One region of the Leucobacter sp. gxy201 genome, then DNA from elsewhere that is predicted to be linked to it. Evidence: predicted binding sites of a transcription regulator. Region 1 holds the regulator's gene; the other holds the start of a gene.
What was found. Region 1 encodes LexA, which represses DNA repair genes until DNA is damaged. Its sites were predicted from a motif close to TCGAACANNTGTTCGA; they were not measured.
Positions count from the first base shown of each region.

Region 2: the regulator LexA is predicted to act here: its motif matches at 2,138-2,153, upstream of NHL51_RS01140 (LexA family protein).

Region 1 is NZ_JAMXWS010000003.1:349,281-352,689, reverse strand. It holds gene NHL51_RS06740 (histidinol-phosphate transaminase) at 1-610, opposite strand, end outside; gene NHL51_RS06735 (hypothetical protein) at 629-1,021, opposite strand; gene lexA (transcriptional repressor LexA) at 1,281-1,946, shown strand; gene NHL51_RS06725 (glutamate-1-semialdehyde 2,1-aminomutase) at 2,038-3,375, opposite strand; gene hemB (porphobilinogen synthase) at 3,372-3,409, opposite strand, start outside.
Region 2 is NZ_JAMXWS010000001.1:255,348-258,756, reverse strand. It holds gene NHL51_RS01160 (hypothetical protein) at 1-4, opposite strand, end outside; gene NHL51_RS01155 (hypothetical protein) at 443-703, shown strand; gene NHL51_RS01150 (DUF6349 family protein) at 720-1,367, shown strand; gene NHL51_RS01145 (hypothetical protein) at 1,765-1,950, shown strand; gene NHL51_RS01140 (LexA family protein) at 2,168-2,608, shown strand; gene NHL51_RS01135 (Y-family DNA polymerase) at 2,613-3,409, shown strand, end outside.

The sequences.
Region 1 (3,409 bases):
CGCGGTCGTCGAACTCGCGGTACGCCTCGTCGACGATGAGCATGCCGTCGAAGGCGTCGTAGGCGGCGCGCACGGTGTCGATATCGAGGCGGGTTCCGGTCGGGTTGTTCGGGCCGCAGATGATCGCGATGTCGGGCCGTTGCTCGCGCAGAGTCTCGGCCACGAACTCGGGCGTCAGCGCATACCCCTCGGGGCGCTCGATCGGCACCCAGGCGGTGTCGGTGCCCGACGCGAGCAGGGGGTACATGGAATAGGTCGGGGTGAAGCTCAGCAGCGACCGGCCCGGGCCGCCGAAGGCCTGGAGGATCTGCTGCAGCACCTCGTTCGAGCCGTTCGCGGCCCAGAGCTGCTCCGAGGCCAGCCCGTGACCGAGGTACCCGGCGAGCGCATCGCGGAGTTCGGTGAACTCGCGGTCGGGGTAGCGGTTCACCGAGCGGACCGCTCGAGCGAGCGATTCGGCGATGTCGGCGACCACGGCCTCCGGCAGCGGATGGGTGTTCTCATTGACGTTCAGGCTGATCGGCACCGGATCCTGGGGGGCGCCGTACGGCGCCTTGCCGACGAGCGTGCTGCGGAGCGGGAGGTCACTGAGACTGGTCACCCTCACCATTCTAGGGTCGACCCGCGCTCACTCCGCCGAGTCCACGGGGAAGCCGAGCTCGGCGCCGGAGACGACCGAGGCGGAGTGCGCGTAGCGCAGCGGCACGGCGATCGCCTCGCCGGCCTGGACGCCGGACCCCTGGAGCTGGTTGAGCTGCACGATCTCGGCGACGAGATCGCGCGGATCCTGCGTCGGGTCGAGTTCGGTCGCGAGCGACCAGAGGGTTGCGCCCGGCTGCACCACGACGTACTGGAACTCCGCATCGCCGGCGGCGTTCGACGCCTGCGCCTCGGGGGCCGCGAATGCCGCGACGAAGGCCAGCAGCGCCGCCACCAGCACCGTCGCGAACGAACCGAACACGACCCGGCCGCGCCGGGTCAGGCGGAGCTTGGGGGCCTCGTGCGAGATCACTGCGCTCATGTCTGGGTTCCTTCCTGGTGCATCCGCCTACGCGAACATCTGTTTCGAATATATCTTCGAACGATCGAAAACGCAACGATTCTTCGAATACGTGTTCCGATCGCCTTTCGCGACACTCGAACATATGTTTGCCAGTGATCGAGCGGGGCCGCTAGGGTTTCGAAGCAACGGGATCACTGAAACAGCACCCACTGACATTCACGGTCCCGCCGCCAGTCCCGTCGATCGGCGCAGGCATTCCCGCAACGGAAGGATCGCGATGAGCACCTCGGATACGCCGCCGCAGGGTCGCAGGCTGAGCGAGAAGCAGCAGGCGATCCTGGAGTACATCTGCCGCACCGTCGAGTCCCAGGGCTACCCGCCGAGCATGCGCGAGATCGGCGACGCCGTCGGCCTCTCGTCGCTGTCGAGCGTGACCCATCAGTTGAGCCGCCTCGAGCTCGCGGGGTATATCCGCCGCGACCCGAACCGGCCCCGCGCGCTCGAGATCCTCATCGAACTCGCGAGCACGAGCTCGGCCATCGCCGATGCGCCGTCGCAGCAGGCGGAGGAGGCGGCGTACGTGCCCCTCGTCGGTCAGATCGCCGCCGGTGTGCCGATCACCGCCGAGCAGCAGGTCGAAGAGCTCGTACCGCTGCCCCGGTCGCTCGTCGGCGACGGGCAGCTGTTCATGCTGAAGGTGGTCGGCGATTCCATGATCGACGCCGCGATCTGCGACGGCGACTTCGTGGTCGTCCGGCAGCAGCGCGAGGCCGAGAACGGCGACATCGTCGCGGCGATGCTCGACGGCGAGGCGACGGTGAAGGTGTTCCGCCGCCGGGACGGCCATACCTGGCTGCTCCCCCGCAATAGCGCGTTCGAGCCGATCCTCGGCGACTACGCCGAGGTGCTCGGCAAGGTCGTCGCGGTATTCCGCTCGGTCTGATCGCTCCTCGGCCCCTGCACGGCGCGTCGGGCGATGTCTCCGGCCGCGCGACCCGGGGCCTCGCCCGACGGGAAGGCCGGGGTCGGTGACCCTACTCCCCGCCCTCCGGCTGCGCTTCCGCAGCGGCGCGGGCCGCGGGCGCGAGCGCGTCGAGGATGCGCCCGATCGCCGCGTCGTCGTGCGCAGCGGTCGCGAACCACGCCTCGAACGCGCTCGGCGGCAGATTCACGCCGCGGTCGAGCATGGCGTGGAAGAAGGCCGGATAGCGCCACGCCTCCTGAGACCGCATCTGGGCGTAGTCGCGTGGGGCGCTCGGGAAGTCGCCGAACACCGGCGCGAGCAGCGTGCCCGCGCGCTGCACCCGGTGCGGCACTCCGGCCGCATCGAGCGCGCTCGCCAGACCCGCGGCGATCGCGTCCGCGGCACGGCCGAGACGCGCGTAGGCGTCGTCGTCGGCGAGGCGCAGCGTCGCGAGGCCCGCCGCGACGGCCACCGGGTTGCCCGACAGCGTGCCGGCCTGGTAGACGGGCCCGAGGGGCGCGAGCAGATCCATGAGCTCGGCCCGACCGCCGAGGGCCGCGAGCGGGAGGCCGCCGCCGACCACCTTGCCGAAGGTGAACAGGTCGGGCGCGATCCCTGGCGCCACCGTCGCCGATTCGATGCCCCAGTACCCCGATGGGCCCGAGCGGAAACCGGTGAGCACCTCGTCGAGGATGACGAGCGCGCCGTGCGCGTGCGCGAGGCGGATCATGGCCTCGGTGAAGCCGGGGGCGGGCGGCACGATACCCATGTTCGCCGCCGCGGCCTCCGAGATCACCGCGGCGATGCGGTCGCCGTGCTCGGCGAAGGCGGCCTCGAGCACGGCGACGTCGTTGTAGGGCAGCACCAGCGTCTGCGCGGCCGTCTGGGCAGTCACGCCCGCGGAGCCCGGCAGCGCGAGCGTCGCGAGCCCCGACCCGGCTTCCGCCAGCAGCCCGTCCGAGTGCCCGTGGTAGTGCCCGGCGAATTTGATGATCAGGGGCCTGCCCGTCGCGCCGCGGGCGAGGCGGATCGCCGTCATCGTGGCCTCGGTGCCGGTCGAGACGAGGCGCACCCGCTCCACTTCGGGAACGCGTCGCACGATCTCCTCGGCGAGTTCGGCCTCCTCGGGGGCCGATGCGCCGAAGCCGAGCCCGCGCGCCGCCGCGCGCTGCACCGCGGCCACCACATCGGGGTGGGCGTGCCCGAGGAGTGCCGGCCCCCACGACGCGACCAGGTCGACGTACTCGTTGCCGTCTGCATCGACGACCAGCGGCCCGGCCCCCGAGACGAGGAAGCGCGGAGTGCCGCCGACGGAGCCGAAGGCGCGTACGGGCGAGTTCACGCCGCCCGGGATGACCCGCGCGGCCCGCTCGGCGAATCGGGCGCTCGACGCGACGTCCCGGCTCATCGCAGCCACCCCGCGAGTTCGACGGCGAAGTAGC
Region 2 (3,409 bases), on a different contig from region 1:
TCATGCCCAACGAACCAGCGACCCGCGCAGACCGCTTCGCGGGAAAGCGTGCTCATGCACGCCGGGACGAACCCGGCACAAGTGCCGGGCCCATTTTCGGGCTACGCCCCGTTTTTCTTGCCGTGAAGCCTGCGGCAGTCTACGGCGGCCACCGCTCCACACAACCGCCCGCACACCCCATGCTGGGGCGCGCTTGACACGGGATGCTCGCCCGTCGCAGCAATGCTGCGCCGTGCAGGCATCCCGCTGCGGATTGTGCTCCACGGCACCCGCAACGACAGGCACTACGTGCCTTCACGGCAAGAAAACGTGAGGGGAGGGATTGGAGAACCACGATGCAAGACCAGATCGAACCCGGAGCAGCAGCCGTCCTCATCGGCGCGCTCTGGCTCATCGCCGGCTACCGCCTCTGGATCGCACCCCGCAGAAAGGACACCAACTCATGAGCGGCATCACCCAGCCTCAAGTCCAGGAACTCACGGCACTCGCCGAGCAATACACGCAGCAATTCAACAGCGACCAGGTCGCCGGCAGCATGCGCGAAGCCCCCGGCAGGTACTCCGGCACCATCACCGTCGGGCAGCTCATCACGAACCTCCGAGATCTCGCAGCAGCATACGGCACCGGCAGCGTCCACACGGGCACCGCGGCCGCCTGGATCGCCTACGCCCACGCAACCCTCGCCCGCCTCCAGGGAAAGTGAACCCATGAGCCAGCAGATGTTCGCGATCGACGACCTGATCCGTGAAGCAGACGTAGCAGCAGCGCCCCAGTGGGACGGGGCGCCGCTGCGCTACCACGAGACCTACTACTCCCCCGCAGAACTCGACGCCGCATTCGACCGATGGATCCTCGAGAACGGAAGCTTCGGCTGCATACCATACAGTCACATGTGGCACCGCGATAGCCACCGTCGCGGCGTCGAATTCGAACCGAAGCCGAATGCCCGCGGCCATCAGTGCGCACTCTTCACCGCAGAAGCAAGGTGCAGCGGCCGCTACGCTTCCAATCGCAGCCACTCCCATGCCACCGGGGAACTCCCCGGCGGCATGATGACGCAGATCATCTGCGAGCCCTGCAACTGGAACCACATCAGCAGAAGCGAATCCGAAGCCGTCGAAGCCTGGCACGACCACGCGATCACCGGCTGGCGCGCACTCCCCGTCGTGCCGCTCAAACTCGTCCAAGACCGAGACGCAAAGAACGGCAAACAGCGCTTCGTCGACTGGATCAACGAACACTATCCACTCGACGCCCAAATCACCGGCCACCCGATCATCACGGAACGAACCGACTTCGGTACCCGCCACGTCCCCGGGCGCTCACCCTGGGGCGGATACGACCTCTCCTACACCGCTCTCCAGTGACCCAGTGGGTAGGGCGATACGTCACATGAAATGAGTGGCTTCTGCTTGGTTCGTCTCGAATAGGGCAATTGTCTCTTGGAAATGGCCGCATTCAACGTATTGCCAAACAGTCGTCTTGTCAGTGTGTCGGTCTGGAACTGGCACGCGATATGAGGATTTGAGGCACTCCACGTTCTCGCAGGTACCGTATCGTTCGCCCAAAAGTCGGTCTCCGTTTGCCATGCCGTTCCACCTCTCATCACGAACAAGTCCGCTTGTATCGCTCAACCTATCCGGGTTGGAGCGATTTTTCTAACCCAGGAGGCGTGATGGCCTTACGCTTGCTCAAGTCTCCTCCCCAGAGCCCTTGAACGCCACGGAATAGAAGACGTTCCCTATCCCGGAGTAGCCTGACGGCATGATTGCCTACGTACGTGTCGCCCTCGCCGCCACCACCGCGCCCGAAGAGGTCCACAAGCGCGACATATCCGCGCTCGAGCAGGCCACGCTCACGGGCGAAGGCGAGACGTGGGACGAGGCACGCGCCGCGGTGCAGATCCCAGAGGGCGCCGTCGTGCTCGGCGCAGCACAGTGGCCAATCTGACCCAACTGGCCGATACTCGGAGAGTATGTGGACCTGTACCGCTTGTGGCGGCCCCGCCATCCAAACCCGAGGCACCGTCGTCTGCCTAGACAGCACATGCGGCGTCGTGCGTATTCTTCCGGCGCTCCCGGACCGACTGCCGTGGGAGCCCGAAGTGTAATTGTCGGAGGCGAAGGCGTATCCTCTATCGAACAAAGATTCGAATAGAGGAGGGGCAGTGTTCGTCGCTGCGATTCACTCACTGCCGGTCGACGCGGCACCGGCGCTGATCGAGGCCGCTGAGGTCGAAGCCGCGTGCGGGTTCCCGTCACCATCGCAGGACTACCTGACGAGCGAGATCGATCTGAACGAGCATCTGATGCCCAATCGCGTCTCGACCTTCCTCATCCGCGCTCGCGGGCACTCAATGGTGCGAGCCGGCATATACGACGGTGACGAGCTCATCGTCGATCGCTCCATCCGTGCCGATGACGGGCACGTCGTCGTTGCCGTGGTCGACGGGGAAATGACCGTCAAACGGCTGCGCTTCACCGAGACAGGCGGCGTAGTCCTCTCAGCAGAAAACCCCCGTCACCCAGACATCGTGCTCGAGGAGCTTTCAGAACTCCGTGTGTGGGGCGTGGTCACTCGGAGCCTGCACCGTGTCCTCCGTTCCTGAACGCATGATCGCCCTCGTCGACTGCGAATCTTTCTACGCATCCTGCGAGCGAGTCTTCGATCCACGCCTCGACGGGCGCCCCGTCGTGGTGCTGTCGAACAACGATGGATGCGTGGTCGCCATGTCGCGCGAAGCGAAAGCACTCGACATTCCCATGGGCGTCCCGTGGTTTCAGCTCAAGGGGTACGCGCAAGCCGCGGGCGTCGTCGCCCGCTCGAGCAACTACGAACTGTACGGGTCTCTCTCGACTCGGGTCATGGAGATCATAGGCCGCTATGCGGCATGGCAGGAGGTGTACTCGATCGACGAAAGCTTCATCGGCATGCACGGCACCGTGGACGAACTCACCCGAATCGGCCATCAGATCCGCGCCGAAGTGCTGCAATCTACGGGCATCCCGGTACGGGTCGGCATCGGGCGCACGAAGACCTTGGCGAAGCTCGCCTCGCGCGGAGCGAAGGCCGACCTCTCGCTCGGCGGCGTCTGCCACCTCGGTTCCTACTCCCCCGATCGGCTCGATCGCATCATGGCCGGTACTGACGTGACGGACCTATGGGGCGTCGCCGGACGCACCGGGAAGAAGCTCGCCGGCATGAGCATCCACACGGCGAAAGACCTTCGGGACGCTGACCCGAAACAGATCCGCAAACGGTTTTCCGTCGTGCTCGAGCGCACAGTGATGGAACTTCGCGGCCTCCCCTGCCTCCCCCTCGAGGCACCTCGCCCATACAAAGACCAGTTGATCTTCTCGCGCAGCTTCTCTCGCCCGGTCGAGACCGCGGCCGAGATGCGGCAGGTCCT